DNA from 4 places in the Streptomyces sp. NPDC056373 genome. Region 1 is predicted to be linked to each of the others. Evidence: riboswitches for the same ligand, from Rfam matches in the RefSeq annotation. Region 1 holds a riboswitch; each other region holds the start of a gene.

Region 1 (4,406 bases):
CGGGGTCGCTCAACGGCAGGTTCACATTGCGCACGCCGGGCAGCTCGACGTCCGGCCCCTCGAGCTTCTGGTCCGCCGCGTTGCGGAAGTCGAAGACGGTGTGCAGGCCCAGAGTCGTCAGGAAGGCGGCGTCCTCCACGGTCGCGTGGGCGAGGTGGCCACTGCGGAACAGCACGCCATGGCGCACCCGCCGCCCGTCCACGGTCGGAAGTCCGCCCACGTCACGGAAGTTGCGCACTCCGGCCAGCTCGGGCTCGGTCGACGGGACCTGCTGTGTCACGAGGGCTCCTCCCCTTCGGCGCCGCCGGCGCGGCTCGTCGACGGGCGTCACTCGACGATACGACATGCCTGCCTGGGGCAATGAGTTGTCCACAGGCGTTGCCGGGAAGCCCCGCGGCCCCTGATGATGTTGCCGCCTGGTCGCACCTGGTCGGGCTTGTTCGAATATGTGAGGGCACGATGCTGGACATCTCCGAAGACGGTCGTACCTGGGTCCTCTCCGGGCCGGCCAGCAGCTATGCCGTCCATGTCACCGACCGGGACGAGCTGCTGCACCTGCACTGGGGCCCCCGGATCGGCCTGGCCGACGCCGAGGCCCTCGCCGTCCGGCCGCTGCCGGACTTCTGGCCCTTCGAGTCGCAGCTCGACGGACGCGAGGAGTACCCGGTCGAAGGCGGCCCCCGCTTCGTCCGCCCCGCCCTGTCCGTACGCACCGCCGAGCGACGGGGCACCGAGTGGGCCTACGCGGGGCACGACGCCGAGGACGGCGAGCTGCGGCTGCGGTTCCGCGACGGCGAGCTGGCCATCACCCTGCACTACCGGATGCGCCCCTCGGCGGATGTCGTCGAGCGCTGGGTGACCCTGGACAACCAGGGGCCGGCCGTCGAGCTGCTCCGTGCCGACTCCGCCACCTGGACCCTGCCCGACCGCGACACCTGGCGTCTGTCCCAGCTGCACGGCCGCTGGGGCGCCGAGTCCCGGCTGACCCGCTCCGGGCTCACCCACGGCGAGAAGGTCATCGGCAGCCGTCGCGGCCATACCTCCCACCAGCACCTGCCCTGGGTCGCCCTCGACACCGACGCCACCGAGGAGCGCGGCGAGGTCTACAGCTGCGCCCTGGGCTGGTCCGGGTCCTGGCGCATCGCCGTGGCCCAGCTCCCGGACGCGCGCGTGCAGATCACCGGCGGCGCCGGCTACGACGACTCGGGCCTGCTGATGCTCGGCGCGGGGGAGTCGTACACGACCCCCGTCTTCGCCGGGCTCTGGTGTGACGGCGGGTTCGGCGGGGCGAGCCGCGCCTGGCACGCCTACCAGCGGGCGTACGTGATCCCGGACGCGGACCGGGACCGGCCGGTGCTGTTCAACTCCTGGGAGGCCACCGAGTTCGACATCTCCGAGGAGCAGCAGCGGGAGCTCGCCGCGCGGGCCGCCGCCATGGGTGTCGAGCTGTTCGTGGTCGACGACGGCTGGTTCGGGGCGCGTACCAGTGACCGGGCCGGGCTCGGTGACTGGAGCCCGAACCTCGACCGCTTCCCGGGTGGGCTGAAGCCGCTCGCCGACCATGTGCACGGCCTCGGTATGCAGTTCGGGATCTGGGTCGAGCCCGAGATGGTCAACCCGGACAGTGACCTGTACCGCGCGCACCCGGACTGGGTGCAGTACCAATCAGGACGAAAGCGGACGGAATTCCGTAATCAGCTGGTGCTCAACCTCGCCCGTGAGGACGTCCGGGAGTACCTCTGGGAGCAGCTCGACGGCCTCCTCTCCAGTGCGCCGATCGACTACGTGAAGTGGGACTTCAACCGCTGCTTCACCGACGCCGGCTGGCCGGACGACGCCTACCCGCAGCGGCTGTGGGTCGACCACGTGCACGGCCTGTACGCCCTGCTGGACCGGCTGCGGACCGCCCATCCGGGGGTGGCCTTCGAGTCCTGCTCGGGCGGCGGCGGGCGGATCGACCTCGGCGTGCTGAGCCGCACGGACCAGGTGTGGACCTCCGACAACACCGACCCTCTCGACCGGCTCGCCATCCAGCACGGCTTCAGCCAGATCCATCCGGCCCGGGTCATGGCCGCCTGGGTCACCGACAGCCCGAACGCCATGCTCAACCACCGGGCCAGCTCGCTGCGGTTCCGGTTCGTGAGTGCCATGGCGGGGGTGCTCGGGGTCGGCGGCGACCTCACGAAGTGGACGCCGGAGGAGCTCGCCGAGGCGGCCGAGTGGGTGGGGCTCTACAAGGAGATCCGGCCCGTGGTGCAGCGCGGCGACCAGTACCGGCTGCGGCCTCCGGAGGGCGGGCTGAGCGCTGTGCAGTACGTCCTCGGCGAGGAGACGGTCGTCTTCGCCTGGCTGCAGGCCCAGCGCTACGGCGAGCCCGTTCCGACGCTCCGGCTGCGTGGCCTCGACCCGGCGGAATCGTATGAATGCCTTGAAACGGGAGAAGTTCACCGAGGGGCCGTACTGCTTCATCACGGACTGCGGGTCGGATTGCGCGGGGACCTGGACGCCACCGTCGTCCGCCTTAAGCGGAAGTAGCCATTCTGTCCGAATAGGGAATTTTAGCCGCTTGAGGATAACGTGCCCCGATCGCATAGGAGATGGGGTCGGGGTGCGTGACCATCGTCATATTCGTGACGATATGCTGTCGCCATGTTCACGTAATCCCCGCATTTTCCAGGGCGATTGAAGCAAGCGGGAGATCGGTAATCCACGCTCGGTGACGGCATATGTGGCGACACGTCAAGAAAAACGCCGTCACGAGCAACCGCAAGCTTGTCCTATTGCGTCGTGGTCGCTTACGTTCCACACCAATCCGGACGGACGCCTAATCCTGCCGCCGCCCGGAGCCCGCACACACTGACCCGAAGCACGGCAGGAGCGGGGGACCCACAGGTAAGACGCCTGTTCCGGTTCCCGGAACGGCTTGGGGTTCAGCCGCGCCACGGCACGGCCGGGCATCTCCAGCCCGCACCCGACAGCTCACCTCGCAGGCGACGGAGAGGAATTCGCCATGCCCGCGAAGGGTAAGCACCGCCGTCCCAAGACCCAGCGTTTCACCCGCTCCATCGCCGTCGCCGGAACCGGCGGGGCCGCTCTCGCCCTGCCTCTCATGGGGGCCGCCGGCGCCCACGCCGCCACCCCGCAGTCCGCTCCGGACAAGGCCGTCCAGTCGGCTCCGGCCGCCGCGGAAAAGGCCGCCCAAAAGGCAGACGGCGGCCGCTCGTACACCGTCAAGGCCGGCGACTACCTCGCGAAGATCGCCGGTGAGCAGCACGTCAGCGGTGGCTGGAAGAAGCTCTACGCGGACAACCGTGACGCCGTCGGCTCCGACCCGTCGCTGATCCACCCGGGCCTGAAGCTGTCGATCGGCAAGAAGGCGGCGAGCGCCCCGAAGGCCTCGGCCCCGTCCGCGCCGAAGGCCTCCGCTCCGAAGCCGTCCGCCGCCGATTCGGCCCCGAAGACGGAGACCGCCGCGAAGCCGGCCGCCGCCGAGAGCGACACCGGCGGCTTCACCCTCCCGGTGACCGGTGCCACCATCGGCACCCCGTACCACATGTCGGGCAGCATGTGGTCCAGCGGCTACCACACCGGTGTCGACTTCGTCGTGCCGACCGGCACCTCCCTCAAGGCCGTCGGCGCGGGCACGGTCGTGTCCGCCGGATGGGGCGGCGCGTACGGCAACCAGGTCGTCATCAAGCTCGACGACGGCTACTACGCCCAGTACGCCCACCTCTCCCAGCTCTCCGTCTCGGCCGGCCAGACCGTGACCGAGGGGCAGCAGGTCGGCCTCTCGGGTGCGACCGGCAACGTGACCGGACCGCACCTGCACTTCGAGATCCGCACCACGCCGGACTACGGCTCGGACGTGGACCCGGTCGCCTTCCTGCGCTCGCACGGCGTCTCCGTCGGCTGACCCACCGCACGACCACCTGCCTGACACGCCACCGAAGGCCGGACCCCGATCCCCGGGTCCGGCCTTCGGTGTGTGCGCCCGCCGTCGCCCGCCCCAAGGGATCGACAGGCGGCGGCAGTTGGGACAGAGTGATCACGGCCGGAGTGCAAGCGCTTTCCAGAGCCTTCCCGGCGGATTCCGAGGAGTTGTGTCACCGTGCCGACCACCCGCAGAGCGTTCGGAGCCCTGGCCGCCGGAGCCGCCCTGGGGGCCCTCGCCCCCACGGCCACCGCGCACGCCGCGTCCCCGCACCGCCGTCTCCTCGCACGCGACGACTTCTGTCACGGCCTCGGGCAGTGGGCGGCCGAACTGCAGGACGGCGGCACCGTCACCGCCTTACGCGGCACGCTGGAGATCGACGTACCGAGTGGCGCGACCGTGTGGTTCAGGCGGCGGCTGGACGGGCCGTACCTGCTCGAATACACCGCGACCCCCGTCTTCGAGGGCGGCGTCA
Region 2 (4,406 bases), on a different contig from region 1:
CCAGGACGAGAACGAGGAGGCGGCCCGGTGACCGAGCTCGCCACGATGGACTTCCACCCCCGGCCGCAGGCGGGCGACGCCAAGCCGTGGGCCTTCCCGGCCCCCGAGCGCGGCTCGCTGGACAACGGCCTCACGGTGCTGCGCTGCCACCGCCCCGGCCAGCAGGTCGTCGCCGTGGAGGTGCTGCTCGACGCCCCCCTGGACGCCGAGCCCGCCGGCCTCGACGGTGTGGCCACGATCATGGCCCGGGCCTTCTCCGAGGGCACCGACAAGCACTCCGCCGAGGACTTCGCCGCCGAGCTGGAGCGCGCCGGCGCCACCCTCGACGCGCACGCCGACCACCCCGGCGTCCGGCTCAGCCTGGAGGTGCCGGCCTCCCGGCTCGCCAAGGGACTGGGCCTGGTCGCCGACGCCCTGAGGGCACCCGCGTTCGCCGACAGCGAGGTCGAGCGGCTGGTCGCCAACCGTCTCGACGAGATCCCGCACGAGCTGGCCAACCCGTCCCGCCGCGGGGCCAAGGAGCTCTCCAAGGAGCTGTTCCCGGCGGCCTCGCGCATGTCGCGGCCGCGGCAGGGCACCGAGGAGACCGTCGCCGCCATCGACTCCGCGGCCGTACGCGCCTTCTACGAGAAGCACGTCCGCCCCGCCACGGCCACCGCGGTGGTCGTCGGTGACCTCACCGGCATCGACCTCGACGCCCTGCTCGGGGACACGCTCGGCGCCTGGACGGGCTCCCCGGCCGAGCCGCGTCCCGTGCCGCCGGTGACCGCCGACGACACCGGCCGGGTCGTCATCGTGGACCGCCCCGGAGCCGTCCAGACCCAGCTGCTGATCGGCCGTATCGGCCCGGACCGGCACGACCGCGTGTGGCCCGCGCAGGTGCTCGGCACCTACTGCCTCGGCGGCACCCTCACCTCCCGCCTGGACCGCGTCCTGCGGGAGGAGAAGGGCTACACCTACGGGGTACGGGCGTTCGGCCAGGTCCTCAGGTCCGCCCCCGACGGCACGGGTGCGGCGATGCTCGCCATCAGCGGCTCCGTGGACACGCCCAACACCGGCCCCGCCCTGGAGGACCTCTGGACGGTGCTGCGCACCCTCGCCGCCGAGGGACTCACCGACGCCGAGCGGGACGTCGCCGTGCAGAACCTGGTCGGCGTCGCGCCGCTGAAGTACGAGACGGCGGCGGCCGTCGCGAGCACGCTGGCCGACCAGGTCGAGCAGCACCTGCCCGACGACTACCAAGCCACGCTGTACCGGCAGCTCGCCACCACCGGCACCGTGGAGGCCACCGCAGCGGCCGTCAGCGCCTTCCCGGTGGACCGGCTGGTGACCGTCCTCGTCGGTGACGCGGCGCAGATCAAGGCGCCTGTCGAGGCGCTCGGCATCGGCGAAGTCACCGTCGTCGCCGCCGAGTAACGGCACGCGCGCTCAGGGGCCCTGGATGTCTTCGAAGGCACCAGGGCTCCTTTATGCCCGAATTGGGATGGGAGTTGCCTGTCTGCCCTGTGGGATGCGCTACAAAAGCCGGGATGCGTTTGGGAATTGAAAGTGGCGCCGCTTAGCGTCGTCCGGGCTGTTCGTCAGGCAGTGCGCCGCACCCGCGGCACCGGACAGTCATCGCCGAGTCCCCGTACGGCGCGAGCCAGGGGAGCCGGGGACCCACCGCAGTCCCTGGGGTGAATCGGACGCCCGCGCGTGTCGCGAGGGAGTCCGTAGGAGACCTTCCTGCTCCGAACCCGTCAGCTAACCCGGTAGGCGAGAGGGAAGGAAAGGACCAGCCACCACATGGCGTTCACTCGCGCCACCGGGAAGCACCGACGTCCCAGCAGGATCCAGCGCCGCACCGCCCGCGCGGCGGGTGTCGCGGCCCTCGCCACCACCGGCGTGATCGGCACGGTGGCGGCCCCCGCGGCCTTCGCCGCCGAGCCCAGTGCCGAGCAGACCGGCCTCACCCCCGTCGTCACCATGGGTGACACCGTGGCCCAGCAGATCGACGCCCAGGCCATCGCGCAGCAGCAGGCCGCCGAGGAGGCCGCCGCCAAGCAGAAGGCCGAGGAGGCCGCCCGCAAGCGGGCCGCCGAGGTGGCCGAGAAGGCCAAGGCGGAGGCCGAGAAGGCCCGCGAGGTCGAGGAGCGCGCCGCCCGTGAGGCCGAGCGCAAGCGCCTCAACGCCTTCGTGCCCCCGATCTCCGGCTCGTACGTCTCCACCGGCTACAAGGCGAGCAGCGGTCTGTGGTCCTCCGGCAGCCACACCGGCGTCGACTTCCACGCCGCCACCGGCACCTCCGTCCACGCGGTCGGCAGGGGCGAGGTCGTCGAGGCCGGCTGGGGCGGCTCCTACGGCAACAACATCGTGATCAAGATGGACGACGGCACGTACACGCAGTACGGCCACCTGTCGTCCATCGGCGTCTCGGTCGGCCAGAAGGTCACCCCCGGCCAGCAGATCGGCCTGTCCGGCGCGACCGGCAACGTCACCGGCCCGCACCTGCACTTCGAGGCGCGTACGAGCCCCGACTACGGCTCGGACATCGACCCGGTCGCCTACCTCCGCTCGCACGGCGTCAACGTCTGACCGGAACGCCTCCGCCGTTCCCCGAAGCCCCGGCTCCCCGAGCCGGGGCTTTCGGTGCTTCTCCGGACGCCCCCGGATGTCCCGCCTGGACGTCCGCGGGACGCCCGCCCGATGTCCGCGGGCCCGTTCCGGATCTCCTCGCGTGTCCGCTGTCCAAAAAATATCCCTGGATTCTCGCCTGCCGTCGGAAATTCCGGCTCATTGCAATAGAGTCACGGAAACACGCGCCGCTCGTCGGCGTTTCACGGGGATTAAGCGAGGTCCGGTCATGCGTATTCCCGCGCACTCGGTGTGCACCGCCATCCGGGACGACATCGTCGCGGGTGTCCACGCACGCGGCAGCCGGCTCACCGAGGAACTCCTCGCCCGCCGCTACGGCGTCTCGCGGGTGCCCGTCCGCGAGGCGCTGCGCACGCTGGAGGCCGAGGGCTTCGTGGTGACCCGCCGGCACGCGGGCGCGTGCGTGGCCGAACCCACCGTGCAGGAGGCCGGCGACCTGCTGGAGATGCGGATGCTCCTGGAGCCGCTCGGTGCGGCCCGCGCCGCCCAGCGCCGCACCGAGGCGCATCTGAAGGTCCTGCGCGGCCTGGTCCGGCTGGGCCAGGACCGGGCCCGGCGCGGCAACAGCGACGACCTGCGCTCCCTGGGCGCCTGGTTCCACGAGACGCTGGCCCAGGCCTCCGGCAGCCCGGCCCTGACCTCGATGCTCACCCAGCTCCGCCACAAGATCGCCTGGATGTACGCCGTGGAGGCGCCGCTCAGCCCGGTGGAGTCCTGGGCGGAACACGGCGCGATCGTGGACGCGGTGGCGCGCGGGGACGGCGAACGCGCTCGGGCGGTCACGGCGCTGCACACCGAGCGGGCGACCGGCGCGCACCGCCTGCGCCTGGGCTCCGCCGAGGAACGTGCGGACCGTGTGAGGAACTCGCAACATCCCGTAAACACGGCGAGCCTGCGGCATTAACACGGCAGCCGTATACAAAGAGACGGGAATTCCCGGGGGCTTATTTCCGCTGCCGGAAAGAAGGGAATTTCCACCCCGTGCGGACCGGGAATGGCGAAGGGCCCGCCCGGTGAATTCGGACGAGCCCTTCGCTGTGCGCCGCATCGGGCGCTCAGGACATCAGACGGTCTCGGGGAGTTCCTCGAGACCCTCGGAGACCAGCTTCGCCAGCCGGTCGAGGGCGGCGTCCGCGCCCTCGGCGTCGGAGGCGAGGACGATCTCCTCGCCTCCCTGGGCGCCGAGGCCCAGGACGGCCAGCATCGAGGCCGCGTTGACGGGGTTGCCGTCAGCCTTGGCGATCGTCACCGGGACGCCTGCGGCCGTGGCGGCTCGGACGAAGATGGAGGCGGGGCGGGCGTGGAGGCCCTCGGCCCAGCCGACGTTGACGCGGCGCTCAGCCATGTGTTGCTGCCCTTCGGTGTTCAGGGTTGTCTAGACCAGTTTCCCATAACGTGAAGCCGACCCGGAGCGATCCTCGTGTTCCGCTCCGGGGTGCCGTCGGATCGCGGCCTCGGCCCGACTGACGCCCTCCACAGACTGCCTCGCGCCGTTGTCAGGCGCTAGCCGTACTCTGGGGCCCATGCAGACCTCGCCGGACCGGCACGAGTATCCCGCCCACTGGGAAGCCGACGTGGTGCTGCGCGACGGGGGTACCGCGCGCATCCGGCCCATCACCGTTGATGACGCCGATCGCCTGGTCAGCTTCTATGAGCAGGTCTCCGACGAGTCGAAGTACTACCGCTTCTTCGCGCCGTACCCTCGCCTGTCCGCCAAGGACGTCCACCGCTTCACGCACCACGACTTTGTGGACCGGGTGGGACTCGCGGCC
Region 3 (4,406 bases), on a different contig from region 1:
TGGAGGACGCTAAGCGTCGCCGTGGTGGGCCGGGGGTGGGTGTGCGGAAGTGTCGGGAGAGGACCGGCGGTGACCGTATGCGACCGTGGCCCGCCCTCGGCGCCGTCTGCTCAACTCAGCGTGATGACCGATGCGTCGAATCGTGAGCGAGTGACCGTGATCGGGTGCTATGAGGTGCATTTGTGCACCCCTGGGCCGGTGTCGGGTGGCCTCGGAGCCCCTGATTAGGCTCCGGCCTCATGGACGTACTCATCCACCTCTTCGTCGGCCTCCACATCATCGGCATCGCCTCGCTCCTGGGCGGCTTCCTCACCCAGATGAAGGCGATGGGCGCGGGTACCGCCCGCTTCACCCCCGCGATGCTGCACGGCGCGCTCACGATGCTGGTCACCGGTGTGATCCTGGTCGGCCTGAACCAGGCCGACGACCAGACGGTGAACAACATCAAGATCGGCGTGAAGCTGGCCCTGCTGATCGTGATCCTCGGCCTCGTCTATGTGAAGCGGGACGACGAGAAGGTGGACAAGGGTCTCTTCGGCCTGGTCGGGCTGCTGACCACGGCGAACATCTTCATCGCCGTGCTCTGGACCTGACCGGCAAGCGCCGGGTGCCGGCCCGGGCGGAGGCGAGAGCCCAGGTGGTGCACCCGAGCCAGACGGCCACCGCGATCCACAGCAGCACCTCCCCGGCCACCTCGAGCCAGGGGACGTCGAGAGCGGCGGCGACCGCGAGGGTGGCCGCCGCCGTCACGACCGCGGCGAACACGGTCGCCCAGCGCCGCACGTCGTAGTGGTGCCGGGGCCAGAACAGCTCGGCGAGGAACAGGGCCACACAGGCGATCAGCGCGAGCACGAGCAGTGTGACGGTGGTCGTGCGCAGGGTGTCGGCGTTCTCCTCGTTCCACAGGTACAGGCGCGCGCTGTCGGCGCCGAGGACTTTCGCCCCGGCCAGTGCGGAGACGGCGAGGGCGCCGGCCGCGAGCCAGTGGTCCCCGCGCCCCTCCTCCACCTGCCGCGGCTGGAAGCGGAACAGGGCGAAGCAGTAGAGCGCGAGCCCGAGCCAGAACAGCACCAGGGCCGCGTGGGCGAGCCAGGCCACCGCGTCGGCCGCGGCGAGCGTGGCGCCGAGCACGGCGAGCCCCTGGGTGGCCACGCAGCGCAGGAACACGGTTCCGCGCCGCCCCTCGGCCTCCGCGGTGAGGAGCACCGCCCAGAGCACCATGGCGAGCGCCAGCAGCGCCTCGGCCACGGGCTGCTGCCCGGCCGCGGAGAAGCCCGTGCCCAGGATGGCGGTCGCCGCGACGGTGGTGAGCGCGGCCGGGGTCTCCACCCGCCACTCGCCGTGCGTCCGCTGGACGAGGCCCGCGGCCGCCGCCAGCCAGGCCGCGCAGGCCAGGGCCAGGGCGATACGGGAGGGGATCGCGTACCCAGCGGAGTCGAGGCCGGCCGACACGATGCCGGTCGCCAGCGCATACGTCGCCCACCAGGCGGCGAACGGGGAGGGACCGGACATGGTGCCGATGCTAGAGAGCGGCGCACGCCTCACGAGAGGGGCACGCGCGCGTGCCCCTCAAAAACGTGACGCGACCGGCCCTGAGGCCTCACTCAGGCGGGGCGCACCACGCTGTGGATCGCCGACTCGCCGTCGTAGTAGATCGACTCCTCGCGCACGTACGTGCCGGGCTTCGGCGCGTGGATCATCATGCCGTTGCCGATGTAGATCCCGACGTGGGTGACGTCGTCGTAGAAGAAGACCAGGTCACCGGGTCGGGCCTGGGAGAGCGGGACCGTGGTGCCCGCGTCGACCTGGTCGTACGTCGTACGGGGCAGGGTGACGCCCGCGGCCTTCCAGGCGGCCTGGGTGAGGCCCGAGCAGTCGTATGAGCCGGGTCCGACGGCGCCCCACACGTACGGCTTGCCGATCTGGGCGCGGGCGAAGGCGAGCGCCTTGTCGGCCTTGGTGGCGTACGAGGAGTCGGCCGGGGCGGTCGAGGAGGGCGAGCCGGAACCCGAGGAGCCGGAGGAGCCGGACGAGGCCGAGCCGCCGTCCTGCTGCCGGGCGGCCTCCTCCTGCGCCTGCTGCTGCGCGGCCTGCTGCCGGGCCAGTTCGTCGGCCTTGCGGGCGGCCTCCGCCCGCTTCTCCTTCTCGATCGCCGCGAGCCGGGCCTTCTCCTCGGCGGTCAGTTTCGACATCAGCTCGCGGGCGTCGGCGAGCTTGCGCTGGACGGTGGCCTTGGCCGTCTTCAGGCCGTCCTGCGAGTCGGTGAGCGTCTCGAGGCTCTCGGTGGCCTCCTGGCGCTTCTTCATCGTCTCGGACTGCTGCGTGACGTAGTCGTCGACCGCGACCTTCTGACGGCCGGTCATCCGGTCCATCAGCTGGGTCTGGTCGAAGTAGTCCTGCGGGGTGTCCGCGAGCAGGAACGTCGCGGTGTCCGGGGCGGCGGCACCGGTGCGGTACTGGGCGGAGGCGAAGGAACCCAGTTCCTCGCGCGCCTCGTTGAGTTTCTGGGTGCGCTGGGCGACGTCGTCGAGGAGGGTGTCGACCTGCTTGCGCTGTTTGGCGGTCTTCTCCTTGGCCGCGTTGTACTTGTCGGTCGCCGACTCGGCCTGGCGGTACAGGTCGTCGACCTTCTTCTCGACTTCCTCCAGGCTGGGCTTGTCGTCGGCCTCGGGGGCGGCGTTGGCCGACTGGGACAGCAGGGCCACGGAGGTGAGGGCCGCCGTTGCGAGGGCGGGGGTCCGTATGCCTGCCATGCGCGTACCCGTAGGACGCGACTTGCGGTGCGACGCCAAGGGAGGCGACTCCTTCCATGTTCCGCCTACCGGGTTAGCTGTCGGGTTCGGGCGGGTGGTTCGGAAGGTTTGCCCTACGGCCTTCTCCGCACAGGGAGTCGGGCCGATTCACCCCAGGTTCACGGTTGGGTCCCCGGCTCCGGCTGCCGCTGCGGCACACCGGACTCGGCGGAGGCCGCGCGGCCCGGCGACGTTCGCCGGTGGGGGTCATGCGGCCTGGTCGCACCGTAGCCAACTCGTGTGGTCCGTGTGAAGGTTGATGGGTGATATGCCCGATACATTTTCGTGACCTTATTCCTGAGCGTTGCCGAGAGTGAACGATCAAGGGGGATTGGTCAGGGAAAATCCGTACATGCCGGCTGTGTAGCAGGGCGTGATCGCGCCGTCATGGAGGGCGACAACGCGCCGCCGGGCGGTCGGCGGGACCCGGGCGCGCGGCGATGTTCTCAGGGCGGCGGCGGGCTGTCAGTGGGGCGCCCTAGACTCGGAGAGCGATGAGCAGCCTCTTTGACGACAGCTTCCTGGCGAACCTCCAGGCCCAGCGGGGCCCCGCGGACGAGCCCCCGCCGCCGCCCGAGGACGATCACGTTCCGGAGCCGATCCCGGACGATCTGTTCGGCGGGAAGTTCGACGTGCCCCCGGACCGGGACGCCTACTACCGCGACGGCGCCCCCCGCCCGGTGATCGACTCCGCCGCGCTGCTGGAAGGGCTGAACGACAACCAGCGCGCCGCCGTCGTCCACTCCGGCTCCCCGCTGCTCATCGTGGCCGGTGCCGGCTCCGGCAAGACCCGTGTGCTCACGCACCGCATCGCCCACCTGCTCGCCGAGCGGGACGTGCACCCGGGCCAGATCCTCGCGATCACCTTCACCAACAAGGCCGCCGGCGAGATGAAGGAGCGCGTCGAGCAGCTCGTCGGCCCGCGCGCCAACGCCATGTGGGTCATGACCTTCCACAGCGCGTGCGTGCGCATCCTCAGGCGCGAGAGCAAGAAGCTCGGCTTCACCTCGTCCTTCTCGATCTACGACGCCGCCGACTCCAAGCGCCTGATGGCCCTGGTCTGCCGCGACCTGGACCTCGACCCCAAGCGCTTCCCGCCGAAGTCCTTCAGTGCCAAGATCAGCAACCTGAAGAACGAGCTGATCGACGAGGAGGACTTCGCCGCCCAGGCCACCGACGGTTTCGAGAAGACCCTCGCCCAGGCCTACGCGATGTACCAGTCGCGGCTGCGCGAGGCGAACGCCCTCGACTTCGACGACCTGATCATGACGACGGTCAACCTGCTGCGCGCCTTCCCGGACGTCGCCGAGCACTACCGCCGCCGCTTCCGGCACGTCCTGGTCGACGAGTACCAGGACACCAACCACGCCCAGTACGCTCTGGTCCGCGAGCTCGTCGGCACCTTCGAGCACCCCGTCGACGTCCCGCCCGAGGCGGAGGTCCCGCCTGCCGAGCTGTGCGTGGTGGGCGACGCCGACCAGTCGATCTACGCCTTCCGCGGCGCGACGATCCGCAACATCCTCCAGTTCGAGGAGGACTACCCGGACGCCACGACGATCCTGCTCGAGCAGAACTACCGCTCCACACAGACGATCCTCAGCGCCGCCAACGCCG
Region 4 (4,406 bases), on a different contig from region 1:
CTCGGAGCGGGCCGGGGCGCCGGTCTTGATCTGGCCGCAGTTGGTGGCGACGGCCAGGTCGGCGATGGTGACGTCCTCGGTCTCGCCGGAGCGGTGGGACATCATGCACTTGAAGCCGTTGCGCTGGGCCAGCTCGACGGCGTCCAGGGTCTCGGTGAGCGAACCGATCTGGTTGACCTTGACCAGGAGCGCGTTGGCCGCGCCCTCCTCGATGCCGCGGGCGAGGCGCTCGGGGTTGGTGACGAACAGGTCGTCGCCGACGAGCTGGACCTTGTCACCGAGCTTGTCGGTGATGGTCTTCCAGCCCTCCCAGTCGTCCTCGAACAGCGGGTCCTCGATGGAGACGAGCGGGTACGCGTCGACGAGCTCCGCGTAGTACTCGGTCATCTCGGCGGCCGAGCGGCCCTTGCCCTCGAAGGTGTAGACGCCGTCCTTGTAGAACTCGGAGGCGGCGACGTCGAGCGCGAGGGCGATCTGCTCGCCGGGGGTGTAGCCGGCCTCCTTGATCGCCTCGAGGATGAGGTCGAGGGCCTCGCGGTTGGAGCCGAGGTCCGGGGCGAAGCCGCCCTCGTCGCCGAGGCCGGTGGCCAGGCCCTTGCTCTTCAGGACCTTCTTCAGGGTGTGGTAGACCTCGGCGCCCCAGCGCAGGGCCTCGGAGAAGGACTCCGCGCCGATCGGGGCGATCATGAACTCCTGGATGTCCACGTTGGAGTCGGCGTGCGAGCCGCCGTTCAGGATGTTCATCATCGGCACCGGCAGCAGGTGCGCGTTGGGGCCGCCCAGGTAGCGGAAGAGGGGGAGGTCGCTGGCCTCGGAGGCGGCGTGGGCCACGGCGAGGGAGACGCCGAGGATGGCGTTGGCGCCGAGCGAGCCCTTGTTGTCGGTGGCGTCCAGGTCGAACATGGCCTGGTCGATCAGGCGCTGCTCGGTGGCGTCGTAGCCGACCAGCTCCGGGCCGATCTGCTCGATGACCGCGAGCACGGCCTTCTCCACACCCTTGCCGAGGTAGCGGTTCGAGTCGCCGTCGCGGAGCTCGATGGCCTCGAAGGCGCCCGTGGAGGCGCCGGACGGGACGGCGGCACGACCGGTGCTGCCGTCGTCGAGGCCGACCTCGACCTCGACCGTGGGGTTGCCTCGGGAGTCCAGGATTTCCCGGGCTACGACGACGTCGATGGACGGCACGAGCATCTCCTTCTTCATGTGACGCGGTGACGCGGGTCGCGCGGACCCTGCGAGGTGCGGGCCCGGTGGCTCGCGACATGAGCCTAACCGGCTCCGGGCGATCGGCCACCGGGTCGCCCACCCCATGGACAGAACCGAGAGTAAATTGTTTCTGAACGGAACAAAGCCGGTCGCCGAAAAAACCCCGCCCCGGCGCGTACGGGGGATGACGCACCGGGGCGGGGAGCACGGGGACCCTGGGCGGGTCCGGGTGGGCCGCTGCTTACTTCAGGTGCAGCTGCTGGCCCGGGTAGATGAGGTTGGCATCGTCGACGATGTCCTTGTTCAGCTCGAAGAGCTTCTCCCAGCCGCCCTTGACCTTCTTGTCCGCGGCGATCGAGCTGAGGGTGTCACCCTTGACGACCTTGTACTCGCCGTCGCCCTTCTTGACCTTCTTGCCGGTCGGGGTGGTGACGGTCTTCTTGGCCGCCGGGCGCTCGTCGGAGCGGGAGGCCGGCTGCTGCTCGGTCTGACGGGACTCGGTGCTCTGCTGGCTCTGCTGGCTCTGCGAGGAGCTGCCGGAGTCGCTCGAGGAGCCGCCGCCGGTGGAGGCGCCGGACAGGCCCTTGCCGCAGACCGGCCAGGCGCCCTTGCCCTGGCTCGCCAGGACCTTCTCGGCGACCTGGATCTGCTGGTCCTTGCCGGCCTTGTCGGCGGTGGAGGCGTACTGGGTGCCGCCGTACGCGGCCCAGGTGGAGGCGGAGAACTGCAGACCGCCGTAGTAGCCGTTGCCGGTGTTGATGGACCAGTCGCCGCCGGACTCGCACTGGGCGACCGTGTCCCACTCGGAGGTGGTGGCGGCGGAGGCGTTGCCGGCCGCCATCAGCGGGGCGGCGACGGCGACACCGGCGACACCGGCGAGCGCGGCGGCGCGGGTGGCCTTGGACGGACGACGGTGCTTGCCCTTGCCGGAAAACAGCATGGATGGATCCCCTCACCGACGCCTGCGAGGTGAGCTGTCGGGTTCGGGCCGGTTGAGTTGCCCGGCCGCGTCCCTGAAACGGGACGCGGCTTCACCCCAAGCCCTTCCGGCACAACCGGCCGGTCGGGCACCTACCTTGGGTCCCCCGCTCCTGCCTACGGCGCTTGACGCGACGACTGTTCCCGTACGGCCGCTGGCAGGATTCGGCGTTGCGGCAGCCGGGGCTCGCGGTGGCGAGCGGTCACGACCGTAGACACGTGATCCGGAGAATTTCAAAGACGATCAGGGCTTCTGAGATCTATCTCTCACGGGCCCCAAACGGGACATCAGCCACGAAACAGGGCGCGAACTCACCCGGTTTCGGGGTGAGTTCGACCGCCGTTTCCGCACTGCCCGAACAGCTACTTCTCGTCCGCTTCGCCCTCGACCGTGAGCGTCTGACCGGGGAGGATGAGGTTCGGGTCGGCGCCGACCTCCTTCTCGTTGCCCTCGTAGAGCGCGTGCCATCCGCCGCTGACCCGAAGGGCGTCGGCGATGGACCAGAGGCTGTCGCCGATGCCCACGATGTAGGCGCCTTCGGAATCGCCGGAACTCTCCTCGGCGGGCGCGGAGTGACGCCCCGTCGCCTTCCCCTCGGGGCCACCGTCGGACGCGCCGGTCTCGTCGGCACTGGGGCCGCGGTGGCGGCCGGAACCGGTGTCGCCCGGCCGCGAGGAGTCGTCGCCCTGCCGGGCGCTGTCGGCCTTGTCGCTCTTCGAGGCGCCCGACGAGGAGTCGTCGGACTGCTGCTTCTGCGACGAACCAGTGGGTTCGGTCGACTTGTCCGGCTTGGCGGTTTCGTCCTTCGAGGCCGACGCGTCAGGCGATGACGAGGGAGAGGAGGAAGGGCCGTCCGAGGGGGACGAACCGAGCGAGTCGAGCAGGCCGGGCGAGTCGACCTCGCCGGACGAGTCGGACGCCCCGGACGAGTCCGACCCCTTGCCCTGCTCGAGGCCGGAGAGCAGTCCGCAGGTGCGCCAAGCGCCCACGCCCTGGTCGGCGAGGATTCTCTCGGCCACGGCTATCTGCTGGGAGCGGCTGGCCAGGTCGGCACTCGCGGCGTAGTCCAGACCGCCGTGACTCTCCCAGTCCTCCTGGGACAACTGCAGGCCGCCGTAGTAGCCGTTGCCGCTGTTCTCGCTCCATGCGCCGCCGGTCTCGCAGTCCGCGACCCGGTCCCAGGTCGTGCCGTCGGCCGCACTGGCGCCGGAGGCCCCGAGGAGGGGGATCGCGATGGCGGAGCCGGTCACTCCGGCCGCGACGAGGAGAGCCGGAGCCTGGCGGGGGCGACGGTGCCGACCGTTCCCGGAGAGCATACGGAGACCTTTCACGCGACAGCAGTGACCGACGCGGCGTGAATCCCTCCGCGTTGATGGGTGAACGTATCGGCAGACGATCACTTGTCACAAGTTCATGCCGCGCAGATCACGTGAAGATCACAGGTCTGATGTTTCGTCACCTTCAGCGGGGGCTACCGGAGCGAACTCCACCGGCAGTGTGCGCAGCCCCCGCATGATGAGGCCGCCGCGCCATCTCAGCTCGGCCGGATCCGCGGCCAGCCGGAGGTCCGGGAGGCGGGTCAGCAGGGTGGAGAGGGCGGTCTGGCCCTCCAGGCGGGCGAGCGGGGCGCCGAGGCAGTAGTGGATGCCGTGGCCGTATCCGAGGTGCTGGTTGTCGAGGCGGGAGAGGTCCAGTACGTCCGGATCGGCGAACCGCTCCGGGTCCCGGTCCGCGGCGGCCAGCACGACGAGGACGGGGTCACCCGCCTCGATGTGCTGCCCGCCGAGGGTGAGCGGCTGCGTGGCGAAACGCCAGGTGGCGAGTTCGACGGGGCCGTCGAAGCGGAGGAGTTCCTCGACGCCGGTCTCCAGGAGGCCGCTCTCCCCGGCGGCGAGGGACGCCTGGAGCCGGGCACGCTGCCCGGGGTGGGTGAGCAGCGCGTAGGTGCCGTTCCCTATGAGGTTGACGGTTGTCTCGAAACCGGCGAACAGCAGGATGAAGGCCATGGCCGCCGCCTCGTTCTCGGTGAGGTGCTCGCCGTGGTCGGAGGCGCGGATCAGACCGGAGATGAGGTCCTCACCGGGGGCGGGTTCGGCGGGCAGCGCCTCACGCTTGCGGTGGATGAGGTCGGCGAGGTAGCCGCGCATCTTCTTCACCGACCGCGCCACACCGCCCCTGGGGCCGCCCTGGTGACGGATCATCATGCCCGCCCAGTCACGGAAGT

The links. A riboswitch is a leader RNA that binds a small molecule or an ion and turns the genes downstream of it on or off. The one in region 1 is predicted to bind cyclic di-AMP.
Positions count from the first base shown of each region.
Region 2: linked by a shared signal. The riboswitch ahead of ACFCXS_RS34385 (M23 family metallopeptidase) and the one ahead of ACFCXS_RS38345 (peptidoglycan DD-metalloendopeptidase family protein) in region 1 are both predicted to bind cyclic di-AMP.
Region 3: linked by a shared signal. The riboswitch ahead of ACFCXS_RS01960 (NlpC/P60 family protein) and the one ahead of ACFCXS_RS38345 (peptidoglycan DD-metalloendopeptidase family protein) in region 1 are both predicted to bind cyclic di-AMP.
Region 4: linked by a shared signal. The riboswitch ahead of ACFCXS_RS15170 (transglycosylase family protein) and the one ahead of ACFCXS_RS38345 (peptidoglycan DD-metalloendopeptidase family protein) in region 1 are both predicted to bind cyclic di-AMP.

Region 1 covers NZ_JBHJPX010000030.1:36,523-40,928, forward strand. Annotated here, with positions in the region: gene ACFCXS_RS38335 (tyrosine-protein phosphatase) at 1-280, opposite strand, end outside; gene ACFCXS_RS38340 (alpha-galactosidase) at 460-2,535, shown strand; cyclic di-AMP (ydaO/yuaA leader) riboswitch at 2,850-3,006, shown strand; gene ACFCXS_RS38345 (peptidoglycan DD-metalloendopeptidase family protein) at 3,011-3,913, shown strand; gene ACFCXS_RS38350 (DUF6250 domain-containing protein) at 4,109-4,406, shown strand, end outside.
Region 2 covers NZ_JBHJPX010000021.1:13,767-18,172, reverse strand. Annotated here, with positions in the region: gene ACFCXS_RS34395 (pitrilysin family protein) at 1-31, shown strand, start outside; gene ACFCXS_RS34390 (M16 family metallopeptidase) at 28-1,416, shown strand; cyclic di-AMP (ydaO/yuaA leader) riboswitch at 1,609-1,773, shown strand; gene ACFCXS_RS34385 (M23 family metallopeptidase) at 1,786-2,574, shown strand; gene ACFCXS_RS34380 (GntR family transcriptional regulator) at 2,843-3,538, shown strand; gene ACFCXS_RS34375 (HPr family phosphocarrier protein) at 3,698-3,979, opposite strand; gene ACFCXS_RS34370 (GNAT family N-acetyltransferase) at 4,158-4,406, shown strand, end outside.
Region 3 covers NZ_JBHJPX010000001.1:424,099-428,504, reverse strand. Annotated here, with positions in the region: gene ACFCXS_RS01970 (hypothetical protein) at 240-593, shown strand; gene ACFCXS_RS01965 (hypothetical protein) at 571-1,512, opposite strand; gene ACFCXS_RS01960 (NlpC/P60 family protein) at 1,605-2,792, opposite strand; cyclic di-AMP (ydaO/yuaA leader) riboswitch at 2,801-2,973, opposite strand; gene pcrA (DNA helicase PcrA) at 3,287-4,406, shown strand, end outside.
Region 4 covers NZ_JBHJPX010000006.1:336,349-340,754, reverse strand. Annotated here, with positions in the region: gene eno (phosphopyruvate hydratase) at 1-1,182, opposite strand, end outside; gene ACFCXS_RS15170 (transglycosylase family protein) at 1,445-2,143, opposite strand; cyclic di-AMP (ydaO/yuaA leader) riboswitch at 2,148-2,316, opposite strand; gene ACFCXS_RS15165 (transglycosylase family protein) at 2,545-3,498, opposite strand; gene ACFCXS_RS15160 (cytochrome P450) at 3,619-4,406, opposite strand, start outside.